DNA from 4 places in the Silvania sp. genome. Region 1 is predicted to be linked to each of the others. Evidence: predicted binding sites of a transcription regulator. Region 1 holds the regulator's gene; each other region holds the start of a gene.
What was found. The regulator CRP, encoded in region 1, controls carbon source genes, mostly activating them, when cyclic AMP is high. The targets are predictions, from matches to a motif close to ATGTGANNNNNNTCACAT.
Positions count from the first base shown of each region.

Region 2: the regulator CRP is predicted to act here: its motif matches at 3,883-3,900, upstream of ACRDD5_RS17450 (PhzF family phenazine biosynthesis protein).
Region 3: the regulator CRP is predicted to act here: its motif matches at 3,442-3,459, upstream of ACRDD5_RS06825 (acetyl-CoA C-acetyltransferase).
Region 4: the regulator CRP is predicted to act here: its motif matches at 4,069-4,086, upstream of cdd (cytidine deaminase).

Region 1 covers NZ_JBOGBT010000108.1:67,891-75,236, reverse strand. Annotated here, with positions in the region: gene ACRDD5_RS21655 (hydrolase) at 1-472, shown strand, start outside; gene ACRDD5_RS21650 (YheU family protein) at 469-687, shown strand; gene ACRDD5_RS21645 (phosphoribulokinase) at 718-1,587, shown strand; gene ACRDD5_RS21640 (OsmC family protein) at 1,683-2,087, opposite strand; gene crp (cAMP-activated global transcriptional regulator CRP) at 2,397-3,029, shown strand; gene ACRDD5_RS21630 (YccS/YhfK family putative transporter) at 3,087-5,174, shown strand; gene argD (bifunctional acetylornithine/succinyldiaminopimelate transaminase) at 5,194-6,414, opposite strand; gene pabA (aminodeoxychorismate synthase component 2) at 6,502-7,065, opposite strand; gene ACRDD5_RS21615 (putative adenosine monophosphate-protein transferase Fic) at 7,096-7,346, opposite strand, start outside.
Region 2 covers NZ_JBOGBT010000092.1:39,873-47,218, reverse strand. Annotated here, with positions in the region: gene eamA (O-acetylserine/cysteine exporter) at 1-536, shown strand, start outside; gene marB (multiple antibiotic resistance protein MarB) at 568-783, opposite strand; gene marA (MDR efflux pump AcrAB transcriptional activator MarA) at 814-1,197, opposite strand; gene marR (multiple antibiotic resistance transcriptional regulator MarR) at 1,216-1,650, opposite strand; gene ACRDD5_RS17460 (MarC family NAAT transporter) at 1,909-2,571, shown strand; gene ACRDD5_RS17455 (sugar transporter) at 2,611-3,807, opposite strand; gene ACRDD5_RS17450 (PhzF family phenazine biosynthesis protein) at 3,984-4,772, shown strand; gene ACRDD5_RS17445 (PhzF family phenazine biosynthesis protein) at 4,787-5,581, shown strand; gene ACRDD5_RS17440 (SDR family NAD(P)-dependent oxidoreductase) at 5,742-6,419, opposite strand; gene ACRDD5_RS17435 (YhcH/YjgK/YiaL family protein) at 6,421-6,891, opposite strand; gene ACRDD5_RS17430 (sialidase family protein) at 6,888-7,346, opposite strand, start outside.
Region 3 covers NZ_JBOGBT010000035.1:141,405-148,750, forward strand. Annotated here, with positions in the region: gene ACRDD5_RS06815 (oligogalacturonate lyase family protein) at 1-1,011, shown strand, start outside; gene ACRDD5_RS06820 (porin) at 1,181-1,864, opposite strand; gene ACRDD5_RS06825 (acetyl-CoA C-acetyltransferase) at 2,190-3,368, opposite strand; gene ACRDD5_RS06830 (M20 aminoacylase family protein) at 3,584-4,762, shown strand; gene ACRDD5_RS06835 (ABC transporter substrate-binding protein) at 4,777-5,553, shown strand; gene ACRDD5_RS06840 (cupin) at 5,568-6,095, opposite strand; gene ACRDD5_RS06845 (LysR family transcriptional regulator) at 6,157-7,032, opposite strand; gene ACRDD5_RS06850 (multidrug/biocide efflux PACE transporter) at 7,138-7,346, shown strand, end outside.
Region 4 covers NZ_JBOGBT010000017.1:21,308-28,653, forward strand. Annotated here, with positions in the region: gene mglA (galactose/methyl galactoside ABC transporter ATP-binding protein MglA) at 1-1,042, shown strand, start outside; gene mglC (galactose/methyl galactoside ABC transporter permease MglC) at 1,058-2,068, shown strand; gene sanA (outer membrane permeability protein SanA) at 2,292-2,999, opposite strand; gene cdd (cytidine deaminase) at 3,127-4,011, opposite strand; gene ACRDD5_RS02910 (CidB/LrgB family autolysis modulator) at 4,140-4,835, opposite strand; gene ACRDD5_RS02915 (CidA/LrgA family protein) at 4,832-5,230, opposite strand; gene ACRDD5_RS02920 (ParD-like family protein) at 5,419-5,637, shown strand; gene map (type I methionyl aminopeptidase) at 5,618-6,397, shown strand; gene dusC (tRNA dihydrouridine(16) synthase DusC) at 6,485-7,346, shown strand, end outside.

The DNA of each region.
Region 1 (7,346 bases):
GCTTGAGCAGTGCAGCTATCATATGGAAAAGGGCTTTTCGCGGGTTTATCAGCGCTATTTACTGAACTTACTCAAGGCCAACGCCGCGCGTAAGCTGAAAGCCTATCCGGATACCTTGCCGGTCAGCCTGCAACAACTTAAGCGTATGCGCCGCCTGCGTGAATTCGACGATATGATAACGTCTAAGATTCACGGCTTTGCTGACGCCATCGACTATTATCGTCAGTGTAGCGCCATGCCGCTGCTGAATCAGATAACCAAACCGACGCTGATCATCCATGCGAAGGATGACCCTTTTATGGATCATCACTCCATTCCGGCACCGGAGCATCTGCCCGCAAACGTGCAGTATCAGTTGACGGAACACGGAGGCCACGTCGGCTTTATCGGCGGGACGTTGCGTCGACCGAAGATGTGGCTGGAAACGCGCATCCCTGACTGGCTAACCTCTTTTCTGGAGAGAATAAAATGATGATTCCGTGGCAGGATCTGGCTCCCGAAACGCTGGATAGCCTGATTGAAAGCTTTGTATTACGCGAAGGCACCGATTATGGTGAACATGAACGCTCGCTGGAGATGAAAGTCGCCGATGTTAAACAGCAGCTTAAAAGCGGTGAAGCCGTGCTGGTGTGGTCAGAACTACACGAAACGGTGAATATTATGCCTCGCGGTCAGTTTCGCGACTGATCGCCCCCTCTTTCCATTCAGGGAGTTGCTATGTCCGCCAGACATCCGGTTATTGCCGTTACAGGATCCAGTGGTGCGGGTACCACTACCACCAGCCTCGCCTTTCGCAAGATCTTCTCCCAGCTTCATCTCCGGGCAGCGGAAGTGGAAGGCGATAGCTTTCACCGCTATACCCGCCCTGAAATGGACATGGCCATTCGCAAGGCCCGTGATTTAGGCAAACACATCAGCTACTTTGGCCCGGATGCCAACGACTTTGGCCTGCTGGAGCAAACCTTTGCCGAGTATGGGCGCAGCGGTACGGGCCATGCGCGCAAGTACCTGCACACCTACGATGAAGCGGTGCCGTGGAACCAGGTACCGGGCACCTTCACACCGTGGCAGCCGCTGCCGGAACCCACCGACGTACTGTTTTATGAGGGGTTACACGGCGGGGTCGTCACGCCGCAGCACGACGTGGCGCGCCATGTTGATCTGCTGGTGGGCGTCGTGCCGATTGTCAACCTGGAGTGGATCCAGAAGCTGACGCGCGATACCAGCGAGCGCGGACACTCGCGAGAAGCGGTAATGGATTCAGTGGTGCGCTCCATGGAAGATTACATCAACTTCCTCACCCCACAGTTTTCACGCACCCACATTAACTTCCAGCGCGTGCCGACGGTGGATACCTCCAACCCGTTTGCCGCCAAAGCTATTCCTTCGCTGGATGAGAGCTTTGTGGTGATTCATTTCCGCAATCTGGAGGAGATCGATTACCCCTGGCTGCTGGCCATGCTGCAGGGTTCGTTTATCTCGCATATGAATACACTGGTGGTGCCGGGCGGGAAGATGGTGCTGGCAATGGAGCTGATCATGACGCCACTGGTTCAGCGGCTAATGGAAGGGAAGAAGATCGCCTGATTTCGTGCCCGGTGGCGCGATGTTTACCGGGCCTGAGGGTGTATTCCGGGCCCGTAGGCCGGGTACAACGCGCCGCCCGGCTTTTTACGTAAGCCCTACGCCTCGATCACTTCATACGAGTGCGTAATCTTGACTGCTTTTTCCAGCATCAGCGCCACCGAGCAGTACTTCTCAGCCGACAGGTCGACCGCACGGGACACCGCCGCATCTTTGAGCTCTTTGCCGGTTACCAGGAAGTGCAGATTGATATGGGTGAACAAACGCGGCGCTTCTTCACGACGTTCAGACGTTAGCTTCACTTCGCAGTCGGTCACATCGTGGCGCCCTTTTTGCAGGATCGATACCACGTCGATCGCACTGCATCCCCCCGCAGCCATCAGCACCACTTCCATTGGACTTGGCGCTTTGTCACCGGAGTTGCCATCCATCAAAATCTGGTGCCCGGAAGCTGACTCGCCGAGGAACGTTAACCCTTCAACCCATTTAACACGCGCTTGCATTTTATTCACTCCAGGTTTGCATTTTTCATGACAGATTACGCGCCAGTAACAATTCTGGCAACGGAAGGCGACCTGCATCAAGCTGAAGCGAGACACCAGGAGACACGCAGCAAAACCTATGCTAAAACAGTCGGGATGCTACAGTAATACATTGACGTTACACATGTATGCAGAGGACATCACACATTACAGGCTGCTAATTTTGTGACAGCCCGTTTCCCAGGTACGGGGAAGAATTCGATTGCAACCCCAGAGTAAAAGGTGCACATCCTGGCTCTGGAGATAGCTTATAACAGAGGATAACAGCGCATGGTGCTTGGCAAACCGCAAACAGACCCGACTCTCGAATGGTTCTTGTCTCATTGCCATATTCATAAGTACCCATCGAAGAGCACGCTGATTCACCAGGGTGAAAAAGCGGAAACGTTGTACTACATCGTCAAAGGCTCAGTAGCAGTGCTGATCAAAGATGAAGAAGGCAAAGAGATGATCCTCTCTTACCTGAATCAGGGAGATTTCATCGGCGAGCTGGGCTTGTTTGAAGAAGGTCAGGAGCGTAGCGCCTGGGTTCGTGCAAAAACCGCGTGTGAAGTGGCAGAGATCTCCTATAAGAAGTTCCGCCAGCTGATCCAGGTTAACCCGGATATCCTGATGCGTCTCTCTTCGCAGATGGCTCGCCGTCTGCAGGTCACGTCGGAGAAAGTGGGTAACCTCGCCTTCCTGGACGTTACCGGCCGCATCGCTCAGACCCTGCTGAACCTGGCGAAACAGCCCGATGCCATGACCCACCCGGACGGAATGCAAATTAAAATCACCCGTCAGGAAATCGGTCAGATCGTCGGATGTTCTCGTGAGACAGTGGGTCGTATCCTGAAAATGCTGGAAGATCAAAACCTGATCTCCGCCCACGGTAAAACTATCGTGGTCTACGGAACGCGTTAATTCCGTGCAAACGGCGTGACATCGCAAGGTGGCACGCCGTTTTTGTCTCTCTCACCCATGTGGCGCAGACTCATCTATCACCCGGAAGTTAACTACGCACTGCGGCAAACCCTGGTGCTATGTCTCCCTGTGGCTGTGGGTTTGATCCTGGGCTATCTGCAACAAGGTCTGCTCTTTTCGCTCGTTCCGGCCTGCTGCAATATCGCCGGTCTCGATACCCCGCATAAACGCTTTTTCAAGCGCCTGATTGTCGGCGGGTCGCTGTTTGCTGGCTGTAGCCTGGCCGTACAGCTGTTACTGGCGCAGGATATCCCGCTACCGCTAATTCTGACCGTACTGGCGATGACCCTGGGCGTAACAGCGGAATTAAGCTCGTTGCACGCACGTCTGCTGCCCGCCTCGCTGATTGCCGCCATCTTTACCCTGAGCCTGGCGGGGAACATGCCGATCTGGGCGCCGCTTCTGATCTATGCCCTGGGCACCCTGTGGTACGGGCTGTTTAACTGGTTCTGGTTCTGGTTGTGGCGCGAACAACCGCTGCGTGAATCGCTGAGTTTGCTCTATCAACAGCTTGCCGATTATTGCGAAGCAAAATATACCCTGCTGACGCAACACACCGATCCCGAAAAATCGTTACCTCCCCTGCTGGCCCGCCAGCAGAAGGTCGTGGATCTGATTAGCCAGTGCTATCAGCAGCTGCACATGCTGGCAGCCAATAAAAATCATGAATATAAACGCCTGCTGCGCACCTTCCAGGTGGGACTCGATCTGCAGGAGCATATCTCCGTCAGTCTGCATCACCCGCACGAGGTGCAAAAGCTGGTCGAGCGCAGCCATGCGGAATCGGTACTGCGCTGGAATGCCCGGACGGTTGCCGCACGACTGCGCGTGCTGGCGGACGATATTTTGTATCACCGCTACCCTACCCGTTTCACCATGGATAAGCAGCTTGGTGCGCTGGAGAAAATCGCCCGTCAGCATCCGGATAACCCGGTAGGCCAGTTCTGTGCATGGCACTTCAGCCGCATTGCCCGCGTGCTGCGAACCCAGCGCCCACTCTATCCACGCGACCTGATGGCAGATAAGCAGAAACGCCTGCCGCTGATCCCGGCCCTGAGAAGCTATCTTTCGCTGAAATCCGCCGCCCTGCGCAACGCCGCACGCATCAGCGTGATGCTGAGTATCGCCAGCCTGATGGGCGTTGCCCTGCATCTGCCAAAACCCTACTGGATCCTGATGACAGTGCTGTTCGTAACCCAGAACGGCTATGGCGCCACACGGGTACGCATCCTCCATCGGGCGGGCGGCACACTGGCAGGGCTGATTATTGCGGGTATCGCCCTGCACTTCCACGTGGCGGAAGGTTTTACGCTGACGGGGATGTTGGTGATTACGCTGGTGAGTTACCTGTTTATTCGCAAGAACTATGGCTGGGCGATGGTGGGCTTCACGGTCACGGCGGTGTATACCCTGCAGCTGCTCACCCTGAATGGCGATCAGTATATTTTCGCCAGGCTGGTCGATACCCTGATTGGCTGCCTGATTGCCTTTGGCGGGATGGTGTGGCTGTGGCCGCAGTGGCAAAGCGGGCTATTGCGTCAGAACGCCCACGATGCGCTGGAAGCGGATCAGGAGGCTATCCGGCTGATCCTCAGTGACGATCCGCAGCCGACGCCGCTGGCCTGGCAGCGCATGAAGGTTAACCAGGCGCACAACGCCCTGTTCAACTCGCTGAATCAGGCGATGCAGGAGCCCGGCTTTAACTCGGCTTATCTGGCGGATATGAAACTGTGGGTCACGCACAGCCAGTTCATCGTCGAGCATATCAACGCGATGACCACCCTGGCGCGCGAGCATACGATGCTGACGCCAGACCTGGCCCAGCGTTATCTGCAGTCGTGTGAAATTGCCCTTCAGCGCTGTCAGCAGCGTCTGGAATATGATTCAGCCGGTGAAAGCGGCGATGAGAATATCCTGGAAGCACCCGAAACCCTGACGTACGGCCCGATGAGCACGCTGGAACAACATCTCCAGCGCGTGCTGGGGCATCTGAACACCATGCACACCATTTCGTCAGTGGCATGGCGGCAGCGCCCGCATCACGGCATCTGGTTAACCCGACTTCTGAAACGCACGCCGTATTAAATACCGGCTTTGCACAGGCTTACGCCTGAACAACGCTCTTCACCGCGTTGGCAAAGCGCGTCAGCCCTTCGTCGATGTCCTGCTCCTCAACCACCAGCGACGGCGCAAAGCGCATCACGTCCGGTCCTGCATTAAGCACCATCACACCGGCATTCGCCGCCGCGTGGAGGAAATCGCGCGCCCGACCTTTGTATTGCGGTTTCAACTCGGCGCCAATCAACAGCCCCATGCCGCGAATGTCGCTAAAGACATCGTATTGCGCATCGATCTGCTGAAGATGCTGCACAAACTGCTCGCGCTTGTGGTTCACGCCGTTCAGCACTGCCGGGGTATTGATGATGTCGAACGCCGCGCCAGCAATCGCGCAGGCCAGCGGGTTGCCGCCGTAGGTAGAACCGTGGGAGCCCACGTGGAATGCCGAGGCAATGTCCTGGGTGGTGAGCACCGCGCTCACCGGGAAACCACCCCCGAGCGCTTTGGCGCTGGTCAGGATGTCCGGGGTCACACCGTAGTGCATGTAGGCAAACAGGTCACCGGTGCGTCCCATCCCGCTCTGGACTTCGTCGAAGACCAGTAGCGCCTGGTGCTGGTCGCACAAATCGCGCAGCCCCTGCAGGAATTCAGGGGTCGCCGCCATCACACCGCCTTCGCCCTGAATCGGTTCAACCACCACCGCGCAGGTGTGATCGTCCATCACCGCTTTAACCGCATGCAGATCGTTAAACGGGACGTGGACAATATCTGCCGGTTTAGGGCCAAAGCCATCGGAATATTTTGGCTGACCGCCCACGGAGACGGTAAACAACGAGCGGCCGTGGAAGGCGTTGTGGAAAGCGATGATTTTACTTTTGTACGGGCTATGGCGCGTGGACGCATAGTAGCGCGCCAGCTTGAATGCCGTTTCGTTAGCTTCGGTGCCGGAGTTCATAAACAGCACGCGCTCGGCAAAGGTGGCGTCGATAATTTTACGCCCCAGACGCAGTGCGGGTTCATTGGTGAACACGTTACTGGTGTGCCACAGGGTTTCGCCCTGGGTTTTGAGCGCCTCAACCAACGCCGGGTGACAGTGGCCTAACGCCGTCACCGCAATGCCGCCCGCGAAATCAACATACTCTTTACCCTGCTGATCCCAGACCTTGCTGCCCTTTCCCTTTACCGGGATAAACTCAGCCGGTGCATAAATTGGCAGAATAACTTCATCGAATGTCGCGCGCGTAATTGCAGATTGTTCAGTTGCCATGTAACCCCACCCTTTTTTAAGCAAGAAGCAGAAGTGAAAATATAATCACGAAATATGCTTAAAAAATCACTTTATGGCAACTAAAAATCAACGATTGAGGAAATTAGCCAGCAGCTGATGGCCCTGCTCGCTGAGAATACTCTCGGGGTGGAACTGCACACCTTCCAGATCCCATTCCCGGTGACGGATCCCCATAATCTCCTGGGTCTCGCTCCAGGCGGTAATCTCGAAGCAGTCCGGCAAGGTCGGTGGGTCAATCACCAGCGAGTGATAGCGGGTCACGGTCAGGGGATTATTCAGGCCGCAGAATACACCTGTACCGGTGTGCGTCACCGGGGAGGTTTTGCCGTGCATCACCCTGGCCGCACGAACGATCGTCGCCCCAAACGCCTGAGCGATAGCCTGATGGCCTAAGCATACGCCCAGGATTGGCAGCGTGCCGGCATAGTGGCGGATAGCCGCCAGCGAGATGCCGGATTCGTCCGGGGTACAGGGGCCGGGGGAGATCACAATTTTTTGCGGGTTGAGCGCCGCGATATCCGCCAGCGACAGGGCGTCATTACGCCGGACGATAACCTCGGCACCCAGTTCACAGAAATACTGGTATAGGTTCCAGGTGAAGGAATCATAGTTATCAATCAGCAGAATCATGGTGGCTCCCGAAAAAATGGCCGCCCTATTCTACTCAGTTTCCCGTGCTTCGCTCACCACTTTGCTGAAGATTGTATTGAGCGCGCTCAGATCCCCCATCGCCCCGCTCTGGTTGGCCTGCGCCCAGTCATCCGGATCGATATCGCGCCAGTCGAGCTGGTAGCCCGCATGGATCGCCAGCTGTTCAAAGAAGATCCGCTGCACAATGCCGTTACCAATGCGAAACGGATGCAGGACGTTGATTTCGCAATAGTAATGACTGAGGCGGTTAATAAAGGCCT
Region 2 (7,346 bases), on a different contig from region 1:
TTGCGGTATTTGGCGTGCTGGTGCTGGTGCAGGCCAGCCTCAACGGGCAGCACGTTGCGCTGCTGGGCTTTATGCTGACCCTGGCGGCGGCGTTCAGCTGGGCGTGCGGCAACATTTTCAACAAAAAAATCATGCAGTTGGAATCGCGTCCGCCGGTGATGTCGCTGGTGGTGTGGAGCGCGCTGATCCCGATTGTGCCGTTTATGGCCGCCTCGTGGCTGCTGGATGGCCCATCGGTGATGTGGCAAAGCCTGGTCGCCATCGATCTGACCACCATTCTTTCACTTGTCTACCTGGCGTTTGTCGCGACCATTGTTGGCTACGGCATCTGGGGCTCGCTGCTGGGGCGCTACGAAACCTGGCGGGTGGCGCCGCTGTCGCTGCTGGTGCCGGTGGTGGGTATCGCCAGTGCGGCGCTGCTGCTTGGTGAAACGCTGGGCGCGCTACAGTTGTTTGGTGCGCTGCTGGTGATGGCCGGGCTGTACATTAATGTCTTTGGTTTGCGACTGCGTCGGTCGACACGGGCGAGAAGCTAAAAAAAGCCCCGCACAGGCGGGGCAATACAAACTAAGCGCCCTGGTTGTAATAGGGCACGCCTAATTCGTCGGATTTGTCGCTGCCTGCGCCCATATGATTAAAATCATGAGGCGACTGGCCGTTGGCCGTTGGCAGGAACGTCGCGTCGTGGCTGGTCTGCTGCGTCGCGTTCAGGGTTTGCTCCGCAAAACTCGGGCCGGAGAACAGCACCAGAGCGGTGAGGGCGGCGGAGGCGAACAGTTTCATAATTTCCTCGATACGTCTTAATACAGGCGTTTAGCAGTTACAGTGGTTGATAGGGAGTAGATAACGAGATTCACCGCGCATATTGGTGATGCGATATTTATGCGGTGGAACGTCGAAATAGTTCTTGAACGTGCGGGTCAGGGTCTGTTGCGATTCAAACCCGTAACGCTCAGCCAGATACAGGATCGGCTCGTTGCTTTCCTTCAACTTCTGTGCGATTTCAGTCAATTTACGGCTGCGGATGTACTGACCTAATGAATGACCGGTCTCTTTTTTAAACATCCGTTGCAGGTGCCATTTTGAGTAACCTGAACGCTCGGACACTTTCTCAAGTGACAGCGGCGATTCCAGGTTATCTTCGATCCAGCCCAAAATGCTATGAATAGTGATGGCGTCAGTATTGCGTCTGGACATCGTCATACCTCTTTCTGTTTACGGCAGGATTTTCTTAAGCAAATGCTCAAGCGTTGCCACTTCATCCGCCGCTAAGTTTTTTGTTAGTTCCTGGTGCAGCTTTTGCCCGACTAATTGATGACATTGTTCACATACGGCTGCGCCGTCGCGGGTTAACTGCACCAGCACGCCGCGCTTGTCATTCGGATTAGGGCGTCGTTCAATCCATCCCTTACAGACCAGACGATCCATCATGCGCGTCAGCGCACCCAGGTCGACAGATAAGATTTTCTTTAGCTCACCCGGCGTGATGCACCCTTCGCAGCGCACGGAACACAGCACTTTGAACTGGGTTGCGGTGATATCCAGCGGTGACAGATAGTCATTGAGCAGGCGATCTTTTTTCTGGTTAACCATATAGATCAGGCGCCCCAGCGGAATAATATCGTTGAAGAGGTCACTGGCGCTTGTCACAATGGTTGCCCTGGCAAGTAGTTTAGTTGCGGCAGATATTATTGCTCAGGCAACTATAAGTCAACTGAATGCATAAGCTTATGACACGTTTTGCTAAAACGATTCAGACACATTTTTTGCCGTCTTTAACTATTCATTCATAACCAGGAATAATTGATTTCGGTGCGCAAATATTACTTACGATGTACGCGTGGTCGGGCCGGCCATTTTCACCGTATACTTGCCGGGTTAAATGTTGATAAAGGACGATGACGTAACATGGTGGATTTATTTAAAGCAATTGGCCTTGGACTGGTGGTGTTACTGCCGCTGGCTAACCCGTTAACGACGGTGGCACTCTTTCTGGGCCTTGCCGGTGATATGAACCGGGAGGAGCGTAACCAGCAGTCTTTAATGGCTTCTGTTTACGTTTTTGCGATCATGATGGTGGCCTATTACGCCGGACAGCTGGTGATGAATACCTTCGGGATCTCCATTCCCGGTCTGCGTATCGCCGGGGGGCTGATCGTGGCCTTTATCGGTTTCAGGATGCTGTTCCCGGCGCCTAAGGCGCATGAACCTGCGGATAAAAACGCACTTGAGGATCAGCAGGACAAACAGTCGCCGAATATCGCGTTTGTGCCGCTGGCGATGCCGAGCACGGCAGGGCCGGGGACGATAGCGATGATCATCAGCTCCGCCTCCACGGTGCGCACCGGTTCTACTTTCCCGGACTGGGTCGTGATGGTGGCTCCGCCGCTCATTTTCGCCCTTATCGGCCTGATCCTGTGGGGATGTCTGCGCAGTTCTGGCGCGATTATGCGCTGGGTGGGTAAAGACGGTATCGAAGCTATCTCCCGTCTGATGGGCTTCCTGCTGGTCTGTATGGGCGTGCAGTTTATCATTAACGGCGTGCTGGAAATTATCCAGACCTACCCGTAATCGCGGTGCCGGGTGGCGCACGACCACCCGGCCACAGCGCTAACCGTTTTGCGGCTGTTCTTCCAGCGTGACAGGCCATTTGCGGAAGATAAGCACCGACCAGATCAAGGCCGCCAGCGCCGGGATCGCCCCCAGATAACCAATCGACGCCATCGACAGATGCAGGCTTATCTGATTCCCCAGCAGCGCACCTGCGCCAATCCCCAGATTAAATATCCCGGAAAACAGCGACATGGCTACATCGGTTGCATCAGGCGCCAGCGCCAGCACTTTCACCTGCATGCCGAGGCCGATAATCATGATCGCCACACCCCAGACGATGCTCAGGATGGCCAGGTTGGTCTCGCTGCCCGACGCAGGCAGCAGCAACAGCAGGCACGCCAGCAGCAGACCGATGGCGCTGCTCACCAGCAATGAGGCGTGGCGGTTGCCCAGTTTACCAAACAGCACGCTGCCGATAATACCCGCGCCGCCCAGTAGCAACAGCAGAACGGTAGCGAATGAGGCGCTAAAACCGGCGATAGTCTGCACAAACGGCTCGATGTAGCTGTAGGCGGTGTAGTGCGCCGTGACCACGACGACCGTCAGCAGATACAGGCTAATCAGCGCCGGACGGCGGAACAGTACCGGCAGGCTTTTTAGCGATCCGGAGTGTTCACTCGGTAATTTTGGCAGGAGTTTGATCAGGCACAGCAGGGTGATCAGCGCTCCAAGGCCGATGATGAAAAAGGTGGTCCGCCAGCCGAAATACTGGCCGACAATACGACCCAGCGGCAGCCCGAGCACCATCGCCAGCGCGGTCCCGGTGGCCAGCAGGCTCAGCGCCTGGGCGCGTTTCCCGGCCGGGGCCAGGCGGATCGCCAGTGAGGCGGTAATCGACCAGAAGATGGCGTGCGCAAAGGCAATCCCGATCCGGCTTATCACCAGTACCGTGAAGTTCCACGCCAGAAATGACAGCACGTGGCTGGCAATAAACAGCACAAACAGCCCGATCAGCAGCTTGCGGCGCTCAACCTGGCTGGTAAGCAGCATAAACGGCAGCGACAGCAAGGCCACCACCCAGGCGTAGATGGTCAGCATGATCCCCACCTGCGCGGTTTCCATCTGGAAGCTGGCCGCAATGTCGGAGAGCAGGCCAACGGGAACAAATTCAGTGGTATTGAAGATAAACGCCGCAATCGCGAGCGTCACCACCCGTAGCCACGCGACCCGGCGGGAAACGGTATTGGTTGTCATAAAAATGTCCGGGAATCGTTACATAAATGAGGTGAGGGCGATCTTAAAACCATCCCTGCTGAAAATACAATCATTTTGTGATGCAGATCTCAATTCAATGCTGAAGTAAAGGCTGGTGAAAGGCGTTATTTTCCATGAATATAGAATGCAACATTAGGTTAACAGTGGGTAAGGCGATGCAGGAAAGTGAGTTTTATCTGGTGGACGCATTCAGCGACGGCGCATTTGGCGGCAACCCGGCGGCGGTGTGCCCGCTGACGGAATGGTTGCCGGACGAGACGCTGTTAAAGATGACGCAGCAGCACAACCAGTCGGAGACCGCCTTTTTTGTTTGCCACAAAGGGGGCATTGAGCTGCGCTGGTTTACCACCCACGGTGAAGTTAACCTCTGCGGCCACGCGACTCTGGCTACCGCCTGGGTGCTGTTTAACGAACTGGATTACCCCGATGCCCGGATCCATTTTGATACGGCATCCGGCAGACTGATGGTCACCCGCGACGGGGAGTGGTTAACGCTTGATTTTCCTGCCTGCCCCACCGAGGCGCAGACCCCGCCCGCAGAGATGCTGAGCGCGCTGGGGATCGAGCACTATGTGGAGGCCCGGAAAGGGCGCGCCTGGATGCTGGTGCTGGAAAATCGCCAGCAGGTCGAGGCGGTGACGCCAAATATCAACGCCATGACACCGGGGGAACATAAGGTGTCGATCACCGCGCGCGCAGACGGCGAGTACGATTTTGTCAGCCGCTTTTTCTCACCCGGCGTGGCGCTGTGGGAAGATCCGGTCACCGGCTCTGCGCATACCATGCTCATTCCTTACTGGAGTGAAAAGCTGGGAAAAACGTCGCTTTTCGCCCGGCAGGTTTCGCGCCGGGGTGGCGATATTCGTTGTGAACTTAAGGGCGACCGGGTATTGATGAGTGGCAAAGCCTCGCTGTATATGAAAGGTCATCTGTTTTTGCGCTAAAAAAGGTTAACACAATGAAAGAAATTGCATTTTATCTTGTCGATGCGTTCAGCGATCGCGCGTTTGGTGGTAACCCGGCAGCCGTTTGTCCCCTGGAAGACTGGCTGCCGGACGATACCCTGTTAAAAATGGCACAGCAGCATAACCAGTCCGAAACCGCTTTTTTCGTGCGGACCGACGCGGGCTTCGAGCTGCGCTGGTTTACTACCCAGCACGAAATCAACCTTTGCGGTCACGCTACGCTTGCCAGTGCGCACGTGATTTTTGAGTATCTCGACTATCCGCAGACCGAGATTGTCTTCTCCACCCGTTTTGTCGGCGACCTGACGGTCACCCGCAAAGGCGACTGGCTGACGCTTAACTTCCCGGCCTGGGGCTGCGAGGCGGTCGATAACCCGCCTGAGCTATTGTTCAGCACCCTGGGCATCAGCGAGGCGAAAGAGGTGCGGGCAGGGCGCGATTACATGGTGGTGCTGGAAAACCAGCAGCAGGTTGAGGCCCTGACGCCGGACATCGACGGGATGATGCCGCTGGGTAAGATGGTTTGCGTGACCGCCCCGGGAGATAACGATGATTTCGTCAGCCGCTTTTTCTGTCCGGGTGAAGGAGTAGCGGAAGATCCGGTTACCGGCTCCGCCCACAGCATGCTGATCCCGTACTGGAGCGAAAAGCTGGGTAAAACCCGGCTGCAGGCGCGGCAGATCTCCGCCCGCGGCGGAGATCTGCGCTGTGAGCTGAAGGGCGATCGGGTACTGATAGGTGGCCAGGCTGCGCTGTATCTGAAAGGCACCGTGTTCCTGCGCAGGTAAAAGCAAAACAACAACCCAAGGTTGTTGTTTTTAATGTTTGCCCCCTCACCCCAACCCTCTCCCTGATGGAGAGGGGGCCGACCGTGCCAATTTTTTTGTGGGGATCCCTCAACCCTGTGGGAGAGGGTTGGGGTTGGGGCAACACACAACACCGCACGGCTCACCCCAACGACGCCCCGCCGCACAGCACAAGCTCCTGCCCGGTGATCGGCGCGGCCTCTGCACCCAGCAGGTAGTTGACCATCGCTGCCACCTCCTCAGGGGCGATTAGCCTCCCCATCGGCGGCACTTTCGGCGGCGAGGTTTCCCGACCAGGGGCACTCAGCATCGGGGTTTGCGTTGCGCCCGGCGCCACCACGTTGGCGGTGATCCCGCGCGGAGCCAGTTCGGCGGCCCAACTGCGCACCATCCCCACCAGCGCCGCTTTGGTCGCCACATACTGCGAACGCCCTGCAGCCCCGCGTGAGGTACGGCTCCCGATGGCAACCAGCCGGCCACCGGCGCTCATCCGTGGCGCAAAAAGGTTAAACAGCAGCTCGGCGGCATGAATGTGTAGCCCCCACAGGCGGGCGCTGACGGTCGGATCCAGCTCGCCGAGCGGGGCGGCGGCCATCATTCCGGCGGCGTGCACAATCGCCTGCGGCACCGGGAGGTTGGCGAGCGCTGCAGTCAACGTGACACTGTCACTCAAATCTACGCGCAGGCTGCTAAAGTTCGGGTGGGCGCAGTCCACGCCGCGGCGGCTTAAGCCCGTTACCTGCCAGCCTTCGGCGAGCAGGCGGTTGACGATAGCTTCGCCGATCCCCGAGCTGGCACCGGTCACAATTGCATGGCGCATATCACTCCTCCAGCAGGGTGCGCGGTACCTTAAACACTGCCTTGCGCACCGTCATCGGTTCATTAACCGCGCACAGCGCCTGATGCGGCTCGCCAGGAAGGAACACGGCAAAATCCCCGTAGCCCAGGCTGATGCTCACCGGATGCACCGCATCAGGCGCAATGTAGAGATCGGGTTTCCGCTCCTCATCGCTCACCTGTGCCAGCGACTGCATCCCCGCACGGATCGTCTCCACACCCGACAGCACCACCTGAATATCAGCCCACTGGTGATGATATTCCGTATGGCGCTGCGCCAGTGGCTGAGTTTGCGCCGGGCCGATATGGCAGAACCACGGGCAGCCTTGCGGCTGCCAGCGTCCGTCATCCCGTGCGGTCAGCGCCGCCAGAGAACAGTCGGCGCGATCGAGGATCTGACGTAGCGCCGGGGGTAACCCTGCCAGCGACAGGGCGTTAAGATGACCGATAATCACCGTTGCGCCTCCTTCACCCACTCTGGCGACACGCGCACGTACTTGATTGCCTGACGGAAGTACGTATAGGCGATATGCAGCGACCCGTCGGGACCCTGTTTGATGCTCGGGTAGGAGAACTCGCGGTTGAGTTTTTCCAGCGAATTGTTGGTCATGCAGTAGCCGTCGCCCTCGTCAAGATTGCGCTGCCATTGCCAGCTTTTGCCGCCATCGGCGGAGATCGCCACCGTCATCGGCGCGCGGGGCGCGCCCCAGAATGCAGCTCGCCCGTTGCCTGGCTCGGGCTCTTTGCGACCATCCCCGTCGTCGATCTCGTCATACAGCGAGGCGCGGCGCTCCAGTGCTCCCGCTGCACTCATGTGGTTAAACACCAGCGCCAGTTCACCGCTGACGAGCGTGGTCACCTGAATCGACGAGTTGTTGTTGGGCAGTATCGTCGGCTCCGGTACTGACCA
Region 3 (7,346 bases), on a different contig from region 1:
TTCGACGGTCACTGGAACTACTATCTTCTCGACGTGAATAAAGCTGAAGCGGTGCAGTTGACCGAAGGCTCAGGCGACAACACTTTTGGCGGCTTCCTGTCCCCGGATGATAAATCGCTCTACTACGTTAAGAATGATCGCACCCTGCTGGAAGTCAATCTCACCACTCTGGTTGAGCGCGAAGTGTATCGCGTCAGCGATGAGTGGGTCGGCTATGGCACCTGGGTGGCAAACAGCGACTGCACCAAGCTGGTGGGGATCGAAATTGCGAAAAGCGACTGGACGCCGCTGAACGACTGGAAAATCTTCCACGACTTCTTCCATAAAGGCCCGCACTGTCGTCTGCTGCGCGTAGATCTGCAGACCGGTGAAAGCAGCGTGATCCATGAAGAGAAAAACTGGCTCGGCCACCCGATCTACCGTCCGTTTGACGACAGCACCGTCGCGTTCTGCCATGAAGGCCCGCACGATCTGGTCGACGCGCGCATGTGGATGGTGAATGAAGACGGTAGCAACGTGCGTAAAGTGAAAGAGCACGCGGAAGGCGAAAGCTGCACCCATGAATTCTGGGTGCCGAACGGCTCATCGCTGATGTACGTTTCGTACCTGAAGGGTCAGCAAGGCCGCACTATTTACAGTTTCAATCCGGACACCGGTGTTAACAAAGCCGTTATGCAGATGCCAGCCTGTTCTCACCTGATGAGTAACTTCGACGGCACGATGCTGGTGGGCGATGGTTCCGGTACGCCGGTGGATGTGAAAGACACCAGCGGTTACACCATCGATAACGACCCGTATTTGTACGCCTTCGATGTGGCGAAGGAAGCTTACTTCCGCATCGCCCGTCACGATACCTCCTGGGCAACGGTGGCCAATAGCCGCCAGGTGACCCATCCGCATCCATCCTTTACCCCGGATGATAAAGCGGTTCTGTTTAGTTCCGATAAAGACGGCAAGCCTGCGCTCTATATCGCGAAACTTCCTGAGCAACCTGAACTGTTGCGTGAGTAATAAAAGTTTGTGTTTCTGTAACTGGCCTTGCCCTCCTTTATGGAGGGCTTTTTTTTGGCCTGCGCTCCCTGACAAATAATGAAGACAGTAACAGGAAGGGCATATATTGCGGGCATAAAAAAAACCGGCTCATCTGAGCCGGTTAATCCCGGAGAGGTATGACTTTTTATTAGAAGGAATACGCTACGCCGACACGGAAACGGGTTTGACGCTCGTCGGTGGTTTTCACACCCACGTTACCCACTTCGGTATACGGGGACCAGTTCTTATCCAGTTTGTACGCCAGCTTGACGTTATATTCCTGGGAGTAATCTTTGTTGTTATTACGGATGTTGCCTTCGGAACTTTTCGCGTAAACATAGTTCAGCTCGGTACGGAAGTCGCCCATCACCCAACCTACCCACGCATCGCCGCGGTTAACTTTGTCATCTTCTCTGTCAGGAGTAGAAGGATAACGGGTGTATTCATAGCGGTAACGACCGGAAATGTAGAAACCATTGTCGAAGCTGTATTGCGCTTGCAGGAAGGGTTTATAAATTGTATTGCTCTCTTTACTTTCGACCGTAAAGCCCGGAGTCAGAGAGATATTTTTGTCTGCTTTCCAGCGCCAGCTGATCTGATCTTCGTGGCCGTTACCTACCATATCTGAGAACGGCTGGTCAGTTTTATCGCCACCCGATTTCCATTTAGCTTCGACAGAGAAGCCAAAACCATTATCAAAACGATGCGATACCGACACGCGGTCGGCGTTGGTGCCAGTATCGATGTATTCGTGACGCAGATCGACGGTTACAGCTTGAGCTGCGAAAGATGCGCCAATAAGTGAAGCGAGGACCAGAGATTTCTTAAACATGAAAAACCCTCAATTAAAATTACGTTTCGTTTTTATGGAACTGCATTTTATTTTTTAATAAACGTAATTTTAGTGATCCTGATCGAAATTATTTGTTTCATTTTTTTTGGCAAGGCAGGGCGTGACTGTCATCAACAAAAGAGGGGTCTTAAGGGGGATTAAAACGATCGCGATCACACAAATCCATTATTCAAATGAGAGTGATTACGTTTAGAATTAATAGAAATCTTAAGAATGTACTGAGAGAGGTAAAAATATGACAGGGGTCACAAAAGAATAAGCCTCCATAAATGGAGGCTTATATTTTGATGTATATCAACGCAAATTATCGTTCTATTGCCAGCGCCACGCCCTGCCCGCCGCCAATACACAGCGTCGCCAGCCCTTTGCGGGCATCGCGTTTTATCATCTCATGCACCAGTGAAACGAGGATCCTGCACCCTGATGCGCCGATCGGATGCCCCAGGGCAATGGCTCCGCCGTTAACGTTCACCCGGCGTTCATCCCACTCCAGCATTTTGCCCACCGACAGCGCCTGTGCGGCAAAGGCTTCATTCACTTCAATCAGATCGACATCCGCCAGCTGCCAGCCTGCCCGCTCCAGACAGCGGCGGGTTGCATACACCGGGGCGATCCCCATTAAGGCCGGATCCACCCCGACGCTGGCGAAAGCTTTGATGCGCGCCAGCACCGGTAAATTCAGCGCTTCGGCTTTGCTTTCACTCATCATCATCACCGCGGCTGCCCCGTCATTAATAGAAGAGGCGTTGCCGGCAGTCACCGAGCCGGTCAGTTCAAAGGCCGGGTTCAGCAGCGCCAGCCCTTCGGCGCTGGCATCCGTGCGCGGCTGCTCATCGGTATCTACCAGCTGAGCCTCGCCACCCGGCTTTTGCGCACTCACCGGCACGATCTCATCGCGAAAGCGACCCGAATCGATGGCAGCACGCGCTTTATGCTGCGAGCTCAGGGCATAAGCATCCTGCAGCTCGCGGGTGATGCCATATTCCCGCGCCAGGTTTTCGGCCGTGACGCCCATATGGTAATCGTTGAACGCATCCCATAAACCGTCGTGCACCAGGCTGTCGATCAGCTGGCTGTTGCCGAGCTGCGCCCCGGTGCGGCTGTCGGTCAGGACATGCGGGGCGCGGCTCATGTTCTCCTGGCCCCCGGCAATGACCACATCCGCTTCCCCGCACTGGATCGCCTGCGTTGCCAGGTGCAGCGCCTTCAGGCCGGATCCGCAGACGTCGTTAATGGTAATGGCAGAGACGGTGTTAGGCAGTCCGCCTTTCAGCGCGGCCTGGCGGGCAGGGTTTTGCCCGGCGCCTGCTGTCAGCACCTGGCCCAGAATCACCTCATCGATCTCGTGTGCTTCGATCCCGCTGCGCTCCACCAGCGCCCGGAGCACCACGCTGCCGAGATCGACTGCCGAGTGACGCGCCAGCGCCCCCTGGAAACAGCCGATGGCGGTGCGCAAGGCACCCACTATCACCACCTCTTTCATCTCTACCTCTGCGCAAAATGACACCGGCCATAGTAGAGGATTGTTATCAACAATTTGTGTAATTGTTTAAAATAAGTGAGTTTTATCACAAAGGATCCGCCGTCGGCGAAGCGGCATGAGAGGTACGGCTTTATTTTATTGGCGAGAGGGTTTGCTTTATCACGCCTTAACGATAAGTTAAGAGATGCAAACACGCGTTTACACTGGAGTAACAAATGTCCGACTGTATCATTCCAGAAATAAAAGAATCAGAAGAAGAAATCATCGCTATTCGTCGTTATTTACACGCCAATCCTGAATTAAGCCTCGAAGAGTTTAATACCAGTAATCTGGTCGCTCGCCAGCTTGAAGGCTGGGGATATCAGGTGACCCGGGATATTGGCAAAACCGGCGTTGTCGGTTCCCTCAGCAAAGGCGATGGCAAGAAATCCATCGGCCTGCGTGCCGATATGGATGCCCTGCCGATCCTCGAAGCCACCAATTTACCCTGGGCCAGCACCGTGCCCGGTAAAATGCACGCCTGCGGTCACGACGGTCATACCTCTATTTTACTGGCCGCCGCCAAATATATTGCCTCTGACAGCTGTCAGTTTAACGGCACCGTGCACCTTATTTTCCAGCCTGCCGAAGAAGCAATTGGCGGGGCTGATTTAATGATTAAAGAGGGGCTGTTTGACCGCTTCCCCTGTGACCGTATTTTTGCCCTGCACAATATGCCTTACCTGCCGACCGGTAAATTTGGCTTCTATGAAGGCAACTTTATGGCCTCTGCCGATACCGTAAAAATTACCCTGCAGGGTTACGGCGGTCACGGCGCCCATCCGGAACGCACCGTCGATCCGATTGTCACCGGCGCGGCATTGATCATGTCCCTGCAAAGCATTGTGGCGCGTAACGTGCCGCCGGGAGAGACCGCGGTGGTGACCGTCGGCACCTTCCAGGCTGGTATCGCCTCTAACGTGATCCCTGACAGCGCAGTGATGGAGCTGACGGTGCGTTCAATGAAGCCAGAGATCCGCGAGTTGCTGATCCGCCGTATTCAGGAGATCACCGACTTCACCGCCCGCAGCTACGGGGCCACCAGCGAAATCGAAATCTATGACTCCTATCCGGTGCTGGTGAACGATGCAGAGCAGACGGCGTTTGCCCGCCAGCTGGCCATCGAGTTCTTCGGTCAGGATGCAGTCCTCGACAGCGTTTCGCCGTCCAACGGCAGCGAAGATTTCGCCTTTATGCTCCAGCAGCGTCCGGGCAGCTATTTCTTACTCGGCAACGGGGAGAAAGGCGAAAAAGGCGGCTGCATGGTGCATAACCCTGGCTACGACTTTAATGACGAAATCATCACCACCGGGGCCTCATTCTTTGCCCGTTTAGTTGAAAACTATTGCCGTTAAGACAGGGACATATAATGAAAAAATATCTTTTACCGCTGGTGGCATTAATGGCGGCGTCATCCGCTTTCGCAGGCGAGATCAAAGAGCTGCGCTTTGGCGTGGATCCAACCTTTGCCCCTTTTGAATCCAAAAATCCGCAGGGCGAGGTGGTCGGTTTTGATATCGATCTGGGCAATGCGATCTGTAAGCAGCTGCAGGCGAAATGCGTCTGGGTTGAAAGTAACTTCGACGGCATTATTCCGTCGCTGAAAGCGCGTAAGTTTGATGCCATCCTCTCCGGGATGTATATCACCGAGAAGCGCAAAGAGCAGATTGCCTTCAGCGATAAGATTTATAGCGGCCCTGCCTTCCTGGTGGCGCGTAAAGATAGCCTGCCGGGCAACAGCGTCGATCAGCTGAAGGGCAAGACGATTGGCGTGGAGCAAGGTTCCGCCCAGGAAACCTATGCCAACCAGCAGTGGCGCGGCCAGGGTGTCAACGTGGTGGCTTATCAGGGCGCTGACCAGGTGATTCGGGATCTTGAGTCCGGGCGTATCGACGGGGCCGTACTCTCCGGCGTGATGGCGGAATACAGCTTCCTGAGCCAGCCGCAGGGCAAAGCGTTTGCCTTTGTCGGCGGCGCGCTGCAGGACGATGCCCTGTTTGGTGCCGGAGCGGCCATTGGCCTGCGCAAAGAGGATGACAAGCTGCGTCAGGAGTTGAACGGCGCGCTCGCCGCGATCCTCGCAGACGGAACCTACAAAAAGCTCGCCTCGCAGTACTTTAGCTTCGATATTTATACTGGCAAGTAATGACACTCCGCCCTTCAGCCTTTGAAGGGCGGAGATTTCCAGTGCTGCGTTAAAGCGGGCGAGTATCCATTTAACGGATCCTGCTCAGGAAACGGCAGCGCAACGATACGCGCCAGCATTGCCGGTGTCGCAGCCTGCTTACAGAGATCGGCATCCGTCCCCGGCGGATAAGCCCCCACCACCAAAAAATCGCGCGTTGCCGATAAACGACAGTGCCCGGTGCCCGCAGGCAATAAAAGTGCGTCCCCCGCTTCTACCTCGATCACTTCTCCTCCTGGCCCACCCATCAGCAGGCGCGCCGCCCCCTGGGCAATACCTAAAACTTCATGAGCAGTAGAGTGGTAATGGTGATAGTCGAAAACCCCGTTGCGCCACTGGGGCGGCCAGCCGTTATTGGCAAATCGGTGTTCAAACCGGCTTGCAATATCGCCATCCGGTATCGCCCCTTTATAGATCAATACCGGCAAATGGGGATTATTCGGCATCCAGTCCCGGGCTGAAAGCATCAGCGTCTGTGGCGTAATCGTATTTTTAGCGCCCATGGGTCTTCTCCGTCGATCAACACACGTTGTTAAGTGTAGATCGTGTTGACGGTGGTCTTGATCACAACGGATCCGCCTTGTGCTGCAGATAGTGCCGCAGCCAGTTTCCGGCCGTCCCCGGCGGGGAGCGTTTATTCCACACCAGATCGATCGCTACCGATCGCGGCCAGCCCGGCACGTTGAGCTGCACCAGCGTTTTTGTCGGGGCAAACTCCTCCACCAGCGCGCAGGGCAGCGCGCACCAGCCGAAGCCCTGCACCGCCATGCTGAGCAGCATCAGATAGTTGGGCGCCGACCACACTGGCCCCTGCGCCAGCACCGGCTCGCGTTCCATATAGGTGTTCAGCCGCAGCTCGCGCCAGCCGTGCAGTTCATCGGCTGCTGTCTGCCTTTGCGCCGCCAGCGGATGGCCCACCGAAGTATAAATCGCCATATGGGTCTGCATCGGCAGGCGGATCGCAGCGATGTCGGTGGGATAACTTTCCCGCGCCTCGGTCAGGCCGATGTGCGCCCGCCCTTTTTGCAGCAGGTCGATGACATCTTCTTCTTCGCCGACCAGGCATTCGAATTCGGTGTGGGGAAAGCGCTCATCAAAGCGGAACAGCAGATCTTCCAGTACATCCGGGTGCAGCGTATCCGAGAGCACAAAGGTCAGCCGCGCTTCGGTCTCTTCGCTGAGCGACACCGCCAGCTCATCCAGCCGCGCGCTGGCCGCCAGAATCGACTGAACGTAGCCCAGCACCTGCTTGCCCTGGGCAGTGAGCACCGGCTGGCGGGCGCTGCGATCGAACAGCACAAAGCCGAGATCGTCTTCCAGATGGGCGATGGCAGTGCTGATAGTGGACTGGCTTTTACGCAGGCGGCGAGCGGCAGCGGAGAAAGAGCCTGCCGCCACCGTTTCAACAAACGCGGTTAACGCTTCGGGTGAGTAGCGCATGAGGTATCTACTTTATCGATGGAATCTAACTTTTATATATCAGTTTTATCGATAAAAATAGCACCAGATTTTGCCCATCCCGGCAAGTTAATGAGGTATCAGAGTATGCAGCACAACGACATTCAGCGCAGAAAACTGCCGGAACGCATCTTCCACGCCGTCTGTTTTGAGGGGATTGCCACGGCAATCCTCGCCCCGACCACCGCCTGGCTAATGCAGCGCCCGATCCTGGAGATGGGCGCGTTAACGATTATTCTCGCCACCACGGCGATGATCTGGAACATCATCTACAACGCCGGTTTCGACAGAGTGTG
Region 4 (7,346 bases), on a different contig from region 1:
CGCGAAGGCTTTTTCCTATAACGCCAAAATCGTTATTATGGATGAGCCTACCTCTTCGTTAACGGAGAAAGAGGTGAACCACCTGTTCACCATTATTCGTAAGCTGAAGGATCGCGGATGCGGCATCGTCTATATCTCACACAAAATGGAAGAGATCTTCCAGCTGTGTGACGAAATCACGGTCCTGCGCGACGGCCAGTGGATTGCCACTCAGCCGCTGGAAGGGCTGGACATGGACAAGATCATCGCCATGATGGTCGGCCGTTCCCTGAACCAGCGTTTCCCGCACAAAGAGAACAAGCCGGGTGAAGTGATTCTGGAAGTTCGCAACCTGACCTCGTTGCGCCAGCCTTCTATTCGCGATATTTCGTTCGACCTGCACAAAGGCGAGATCCTCGGGATTGCCGGTCTGGTGGGGGCCAAACGTACCGATATCGTCGAAACCCTGTTCGGTATTCGTGAGAAATCCGGCGGGACAATTACCCTGCACGGTAAAAAAATTAATAACCACAACGCCAACGAAGCCATTAACCACGGCTTTGCGCTGGTGACCGAAGAGCGTCGCTCGACCGGTATTTACGCTTATCTGGATATTAACTTTAACTCCTTAATTTCTAATATTCACAATTATAAAAATAAAATCGGTCTGCTGGATAATTCCCGTATGAAGAGCGATACCCAGTGGGTTATTGACTCGATGCGCGTAAAAACCCCAGGGCACCGTACGCAAATTGGCTCGCTGTCAGGGGGTAACCAGCAAAAGGTTATTATCGGGCGCTGGCTGTTAACCCAGCCGGAAATTCTGATGCTGGATGAACCTACTCGTGGTATTGACGTAGGGGCAAAATTTGAGATTTATCAGCTGATTGCTGAGCTGGCCAAGAAAGATAAAGGGATCATTATTATTTCTTCCGAAATGCCGGAATTGTTAGGGATCACAGACCGTATTCTGGTAATGAGTAATGGTCTCGTTGCCGGAATTGTTGACACCAAAACGACTACGCAAAACGAAATTTTGCGTCTTGCGTCTTTGCACCTTTAAGATTAGGGGCTCCTCATGAGTGCGTTGAATCAAAAAAGTTTTCTCACTTATCTGAAAGAAGGCGGTCTTTACGTTGTTCTTTTAGTTTTGCTGGCCATTATTATTTTCCAGGACCCTACGTTCTTAAGTCTGCTGAACCTGAGTAACATTCTGACTCAGTCTTCTGTACGCATTATCATTGCGCTGGGCGTGGCAGGTCTGATTGTCACCCAGGGTACTGACCTGTCAGCCGGTCGCCAGGTCGGTCTTGCCGCGGTGGTCGCGGCAACGTTACTGCAGTCGATGGAGAACGCTAACAAGGTGTTCCCGGAAATGGCGACCATGCCGATTATCGTGGTGGTCCTGATTGTTTGCGCCATTGGTGCCGTCATCGGTCTGGTTAACGGCATCATCATCGCGTATCTGAACGTGACTCCGTTCATTACCACGCTGGGTACGATGATCATCGTTTACGGTATCAACTCCCTGTACTACGACTTCGTGGGCGCATCACCGATTTCCGGGTTTGACAGCGGCTTCTCGACCTTTACGCAGGGCTTTATCGCGCTGGGCAGCTTCCGCCTGTCATACATCACCTTCTACGCGCTGATTGCGGTGGCCTTTGTTTGGGTACTGTGGAACAAAACCCGCTTCGGTAAGAACATCTTCGCTATTGGCGGTAACCCGGAAGCGGCGAAAGTATCAGGTGTTAACGTTGCGCTGAACCTGCTGGTGATCTATGCCCTGTCAGGGGTGTTCTACGCCTTCGGTGGCTTGCTGGAAGCGGGTCGTATCGGCTCGGCGACGAACAACCTCGGCTTTATGTATGAACTGGATGCGATTGCCGCATGCGTCGTGGGTGGCGTGTCCTTCAGTGGCGGTGTGGGTACCGTTCTGGGCGTGGTGACCGGTGTTATCATCTTCACCGTTATCAACTACGGTCTGACCTACATCGGCGTGAACCCGTACTGGCAGTACATTATTAAAGGCGGAATCATCATCTTCGCGGTTGCGCTGGATTCCCTGAAGTACGCTCGTAAGAAGTAATCATCCTGTAGCTGACAAAACCCGCTCATATCGAGCGGGTTTTTTTATGCTAAGAGGGCAGCGATCAGCGTTTTGATACAGGGACCAGGCCTCAGGTTCTGTTTATATACCTGCGCTGCGTGTTATCCCCGCGAGACCATTAATGTCACTTATCTCACTCATCAGTGAGCAGAGAGGAGACTTACACGTGATATATCACGCATAAGTTATTCGCTGAGGTTTTCTATTTCTGCAGTTCCAGCAACTGCTCTGGCGTCACCGCCGGATACCCCTGGGCATCTTCCGGCACTTCGGTCATCGCAGGGATCGACACCAGCGGGCCTAAAAAGCGCGGCTCGCGTTTGAAGATATACAGATCGGCCAGCGCGCCCAGACGGGCGCCAAATTCACGTACCCGGACGGTGAGCATATCTTTTGGTGAAGGGACGGCATAGCACTGGGCCTGAATCCCCCGGTGCAGGGCGATAAACAGCGCGCGCTCGCAGTGGAAGCGCTGAGTGATGATGATGAAATCGTTGGTATCAAACACTTTACGCGTGCGGATGATTGAATCGAGGGTTCTGAAACCAGCGTAATCGAGCACGATATCAGCCGGATCGACGCCCGCGGCAATCAAATCCTTCCGCATCGTGACCGGCTCATTATAACTTTGTAGCGCGTTGTCGCCGCTCAGCAGAAGGTAATTCACTTTGCCGCTGTTATACGCGTTGAGGGCGCCCTGAATACGGTAGCGGTAATACTGATTGATCACCCCGGTGCGATAATACTTGGCGGTACCAAGCACCACGCCCACCTGGCGGTAGGGTAAATCCTGCAGGTCATCAAAGATGTAGGGAGCCGTTTTCCAGCTCATCCAGCGGTCAAGAGCCAATGCAGTCAACAGCACGATGCCGATCAGGACAACCAGGCTGTAAAACATGCGCTTCAACATACAGATGACTCATACCTAAGATGAAATTTCAATCAGGCTACTTTACCCGTCTGGTAAGCGCAAGAAACGGCGGTTCAACTGGAGGGATTTTCATCAGATCTGCGGGCATTGCTGCCCGCATCAAACATTACGCCAGCAAAACGCGGTCCACGTTGGTGCAGCCCAGCGCACGCAGCGTGGCGGCGGTGGCATCCCACTGGATCAGCGGCGCATCGGCCTTTTCCGCCAGTATGGCGCGCTGAATGTCCGGGTAGTCGTAGCCGTTCAGGCTGAGCAGGTTCAGCGCCCCCTGCAAGGGTGGCAGGGTCGGGTTAAAGGCGGCGTTCTCGGCATAGCTGCCGGTAAAGATGCGACCATCGCGGCACTCCAGCGCCACGCCGCTTGGCGAGTTGCTGTACGGCGCATGGCACGTGTTGGCTGCCTGGATTGCCGCCTGCGCCAGCTCGTCGCCGGTCAGTGGATAGCCATGATCCTGCTCGTCCATCAGCAAGGTTTTAATCTCCAGATCTTTGGGTCCGAAGGCGTCTGGCAGGTAATCGGCCAGCGTGTGCGGATCGCGGCCTGGCAGGTTGATACGCAGCTGCAAACCGCTGTTCAGCTCGTTCATAAACTGACGGCAATGACCGCAGGGGGTGTAGTTGACGGTAATGGCCTGCAGGGTTTTTTCGCCGCGCAGCCAGGCGTGACTGATGGCGCTCTGCTCGGCATGCACGGTCTGCTGCATGGTCGCCCCGAGGAACTCCATGTTACCGCCGAAGTACCAGGTGCCACTGACGCCGCGCGCAATTGCGCCAACGTTGAAATGGGAGAGATCGGCGCGGGCGCAGGCAGCCGCCAACGGCAGCAGGGCGAAGGCCAGCGCGTCATCATCCAGATCCGTGGCACGTTTCAGTCCGGCAACCTGTTCAGCTGTGAGCAGGGCGGGGAAGTGTGCATCCGCCAGAACCGGGGCCAGGGCTGACTGCAAATTCTCTGCAAGCTGAGCGAAAGCTGATTGAAAACGTGGATGCATGGCGTTGCCTCATAAGGGTTAATGGATCAGTAGTGTACGGAGCCGTTAAGGCTTTATATGTGATCTTGATCTCATTATGTGTGCAACTTATGAAACTCAAATGAAAATTGCGCGACGCGTCGCAAATTTTAGCCCACGACCGCCAGAATAATCGGGAACAGGAACGGGGCGATAAGCGAGGTCATGATCCCGCAAATTACCAGCGCCAGCGAGCTAAAGGCGCCTTCCTGATAATCAAGCTCGGCGCAGCGGGCGGTACCGAGGGCGTGCGAGGCTGTACCCATCGCCAGACCGCGGGCTGATTTGGTACGAATGCGCATCGCGTTCAGCAGCGTGTGGCCTAAAACCGCGCCGAGAATACCGACGTAAATCACGCACACGGCGCTGATTGCCGGGATGCCGCCGAGGCTACCACCCACTGCCATCGCGATAGGGGTGGTGACCGATTTAGGTAAGATAGAGGCTGCGATTTCCGGCGTCGCGCCCAGCAGCAGCGCCACCGAAGTCCCGGTAATCATCGCCACCACGCTACCGGCCAGACAGATCGTGATGATCGATTTCCAGCGGGCGCGGATCTGATGCAGTTGCTCATAGAGCGGAAACGCCAGCGCGACGACCGCAGGCTGGAGCAAATCATTCAGCACCTTGCTGCCCTGGAAATACTTCGCGTAAGGAATGCCGGTCAGCAGCAGGAAAGGGATAATGACCACCATCGCCACCAGTAGCGGGTTAAGCAGCGGGAACTTCAGGCGCACCGCCAGTTTGCGGGCGGCAAAGAATACCGCGACGGTGAGCGGCAGCGACCACCAGATATTGGCCATCATTTTTTCTGTCCTTTCTGTCCAACCACGTTACGCTCCCCGTGCGCCAGATGCGTGCTCCAGCTCACCACTAAAAACACCACCAGCGTACTGATGGTGCAGGAAACAAATATCGGGCCAAACTGGGCGCTCAGCAGATCGTAATACTGCATCACCCCCACGCCGATAGGAACGAACAGCAGCGCCATATAACGGATAAGCACTGAGCAGCCGGGCTTGACCCACTCTGCCGGCAGTATTTGCAGCGCGAGCAGTACAAACAGGATCAGCATGCCGATAATACTGCCGGGAATGGTAATCGGCAGCAGCGAGGCGAGAAAAATACCTGCGTACAGGCAGGCATAAATAAGGACGAACGCGCGCAGATATTGCCAGACGACCATCAGTGATTTTTTCATAGTGAAAGCCCTTGATGAAACGCATTCATCATACAATTAAAATTGAAACCGTGCTACGGATCACATCATGACTTTTGAGCATACCAGACATTACTTTCTGGAACGTTGGGCATTTCCCCAAACAAGGGGGGTGACAATGCTGCGCTATCAATATACGATTCATATATGAATTGTTATGGAACATATATATGGGCATCGTAAAAATCTCCGATCTGCTGCATGACGACATTCGTGATGCCAGCAAAGCCATGTCACGTTCGGTCAACGCGCAGGCGGAGTACTGGATCCGTCTCGGCATGATGAGCGAACTCTATCCTGACCTTAACCATCAACAAATAAAGATGATGATGCTGAAATCCGGCTCCGACCGCTTACTGGAGGTGATCAATGCCATCAATTCTCATTAAAACGGCGGATGAGCTGGCCCGTCAGCGTCATGCCGGGGAGCTGCTGGCTTCTGTATTCACCATGCTGGACGCGTTTATTAAGCCTGGCGTAACCACCATGGAGATCAACACTCGCGCGGAGGCGTTTATCGTTGACCAGCTTCAGTCTCGTCCCGCCAGCAAAGGGCAGTATGACTACCCCTACGTGCTGAACACCTCGGTCAATGAGGTGGTGTGCCACGGTATTCCGAAGGCGTCTGAACAGCTCAAATCGGGTGCCATCGTTAACGTCGACATTACCCTCGAAAAAGCGGGCATGATTGCCGACTCCAGTAAAATGTACCTCATTGGCGATGTTTCACCGTTGGCCCGCAGGCTGGTGAACAAAACCTATGAAGGAATGTGGAGAGGGATCAAGGCCGTCAAACCGGGTGCGACGCTTGGCGATATCGGCCATGCCATTCAGTCCTACGTTGAAAGCGAGGGCTACAGCGTGGTGAGGGAATATTGCGGGCACGGTATTGGCAAAGAGATGCATGAAGAGCCGCAGGTGATGCATTACGGTAAAGCAGGCGAAGGCACGGTGCTGCAGGCGGGGATGGTCTTCACCATCGAACCGATGATCAATCAGGGTGACAGCCGCATCAAAACCAAAAAAGACGGCTGGACGGTCGTTACCCGTGACAAAAAGCTCTCTGCGCAATGGGAGCATACCATCGCCGTGACGGAGGACGGTTTTGAGGTGCTGACGCTGCGTCCCGAAGAGACGATACCGGATTAAGCCGCCCCGCGTTTTCCCCTGATACTGAGGCTTCCCACCCTTCGCGGTTGCGGCTACTATAGCGCGTCTTTTTTTACGGGTACTGATATGCGTGTATTACTGGCACCGATGGAAGGTGTGCTCGATTCGCTGGTGCGTGAGCTGCTGACCGACGTTAACGATTATGACCACTGCATCACCGAGTTTTTACGGGTGGTGGATATGTTGTTGCCGGTAAAATCGTTTTACAGGCTCTGCCCGGAGCTGCATCGCCAGAGCCGTACCTCTTCCGGCACCCTGGTGCGCATTCAACTGCTGGGGCAATATCCCGAGTGGCTGGCGGAAAACGCCGCCCGTGCGGTTGAGCTCGGCTCCTGGGGCGTGGATCTTAACTGCGGCTGCCCGTCGAAAATGGTCAACGGCAGCGGCGGCGGCGCCACGCTGTTGAAAGATCCGGAGCTTATCTATCGCGGTGCCAAAGCGATGCGCGAGGCGGTGCCAGCCCATCTGCCGGTGACGGTAAAAATCCGTCTCGGCTGGGACAGCGGCGACCGGCAGTTTGAAATTGCCGACGCGGTGCAGCAGGCGGGGGCCAGCGAGCTGGTCGTCCACGGGCGCACCAAAGAGGATGGCTACAAAGCTGAGCGCATTAACTGGCAGGCTATTGCCGAGATCCGCCAGCGGTTGACCATTCCGGTAGTGGCGAACGGTGAAATCTGGGATCGCGAGAGCGCGCTGGCCTGTATGGCACAGACCGGCTGCGATGCCGTGATGATTGGCCGCGGGGCGCTAAACGTGCCCAACCTCAGCCGGGTGATTAAGTACAACGAGCCGCGCATGCCGTGGCCGGAAGTGGTGACATTGCTGAAAAAGTATTCCCGACTCGAAAAACAGGGCGATACCGGGTTATATCATGTTGCCCGCATCAAGCAATGGCTGAGTTATTTGCGCAAAGAGTACGACGAGGCGC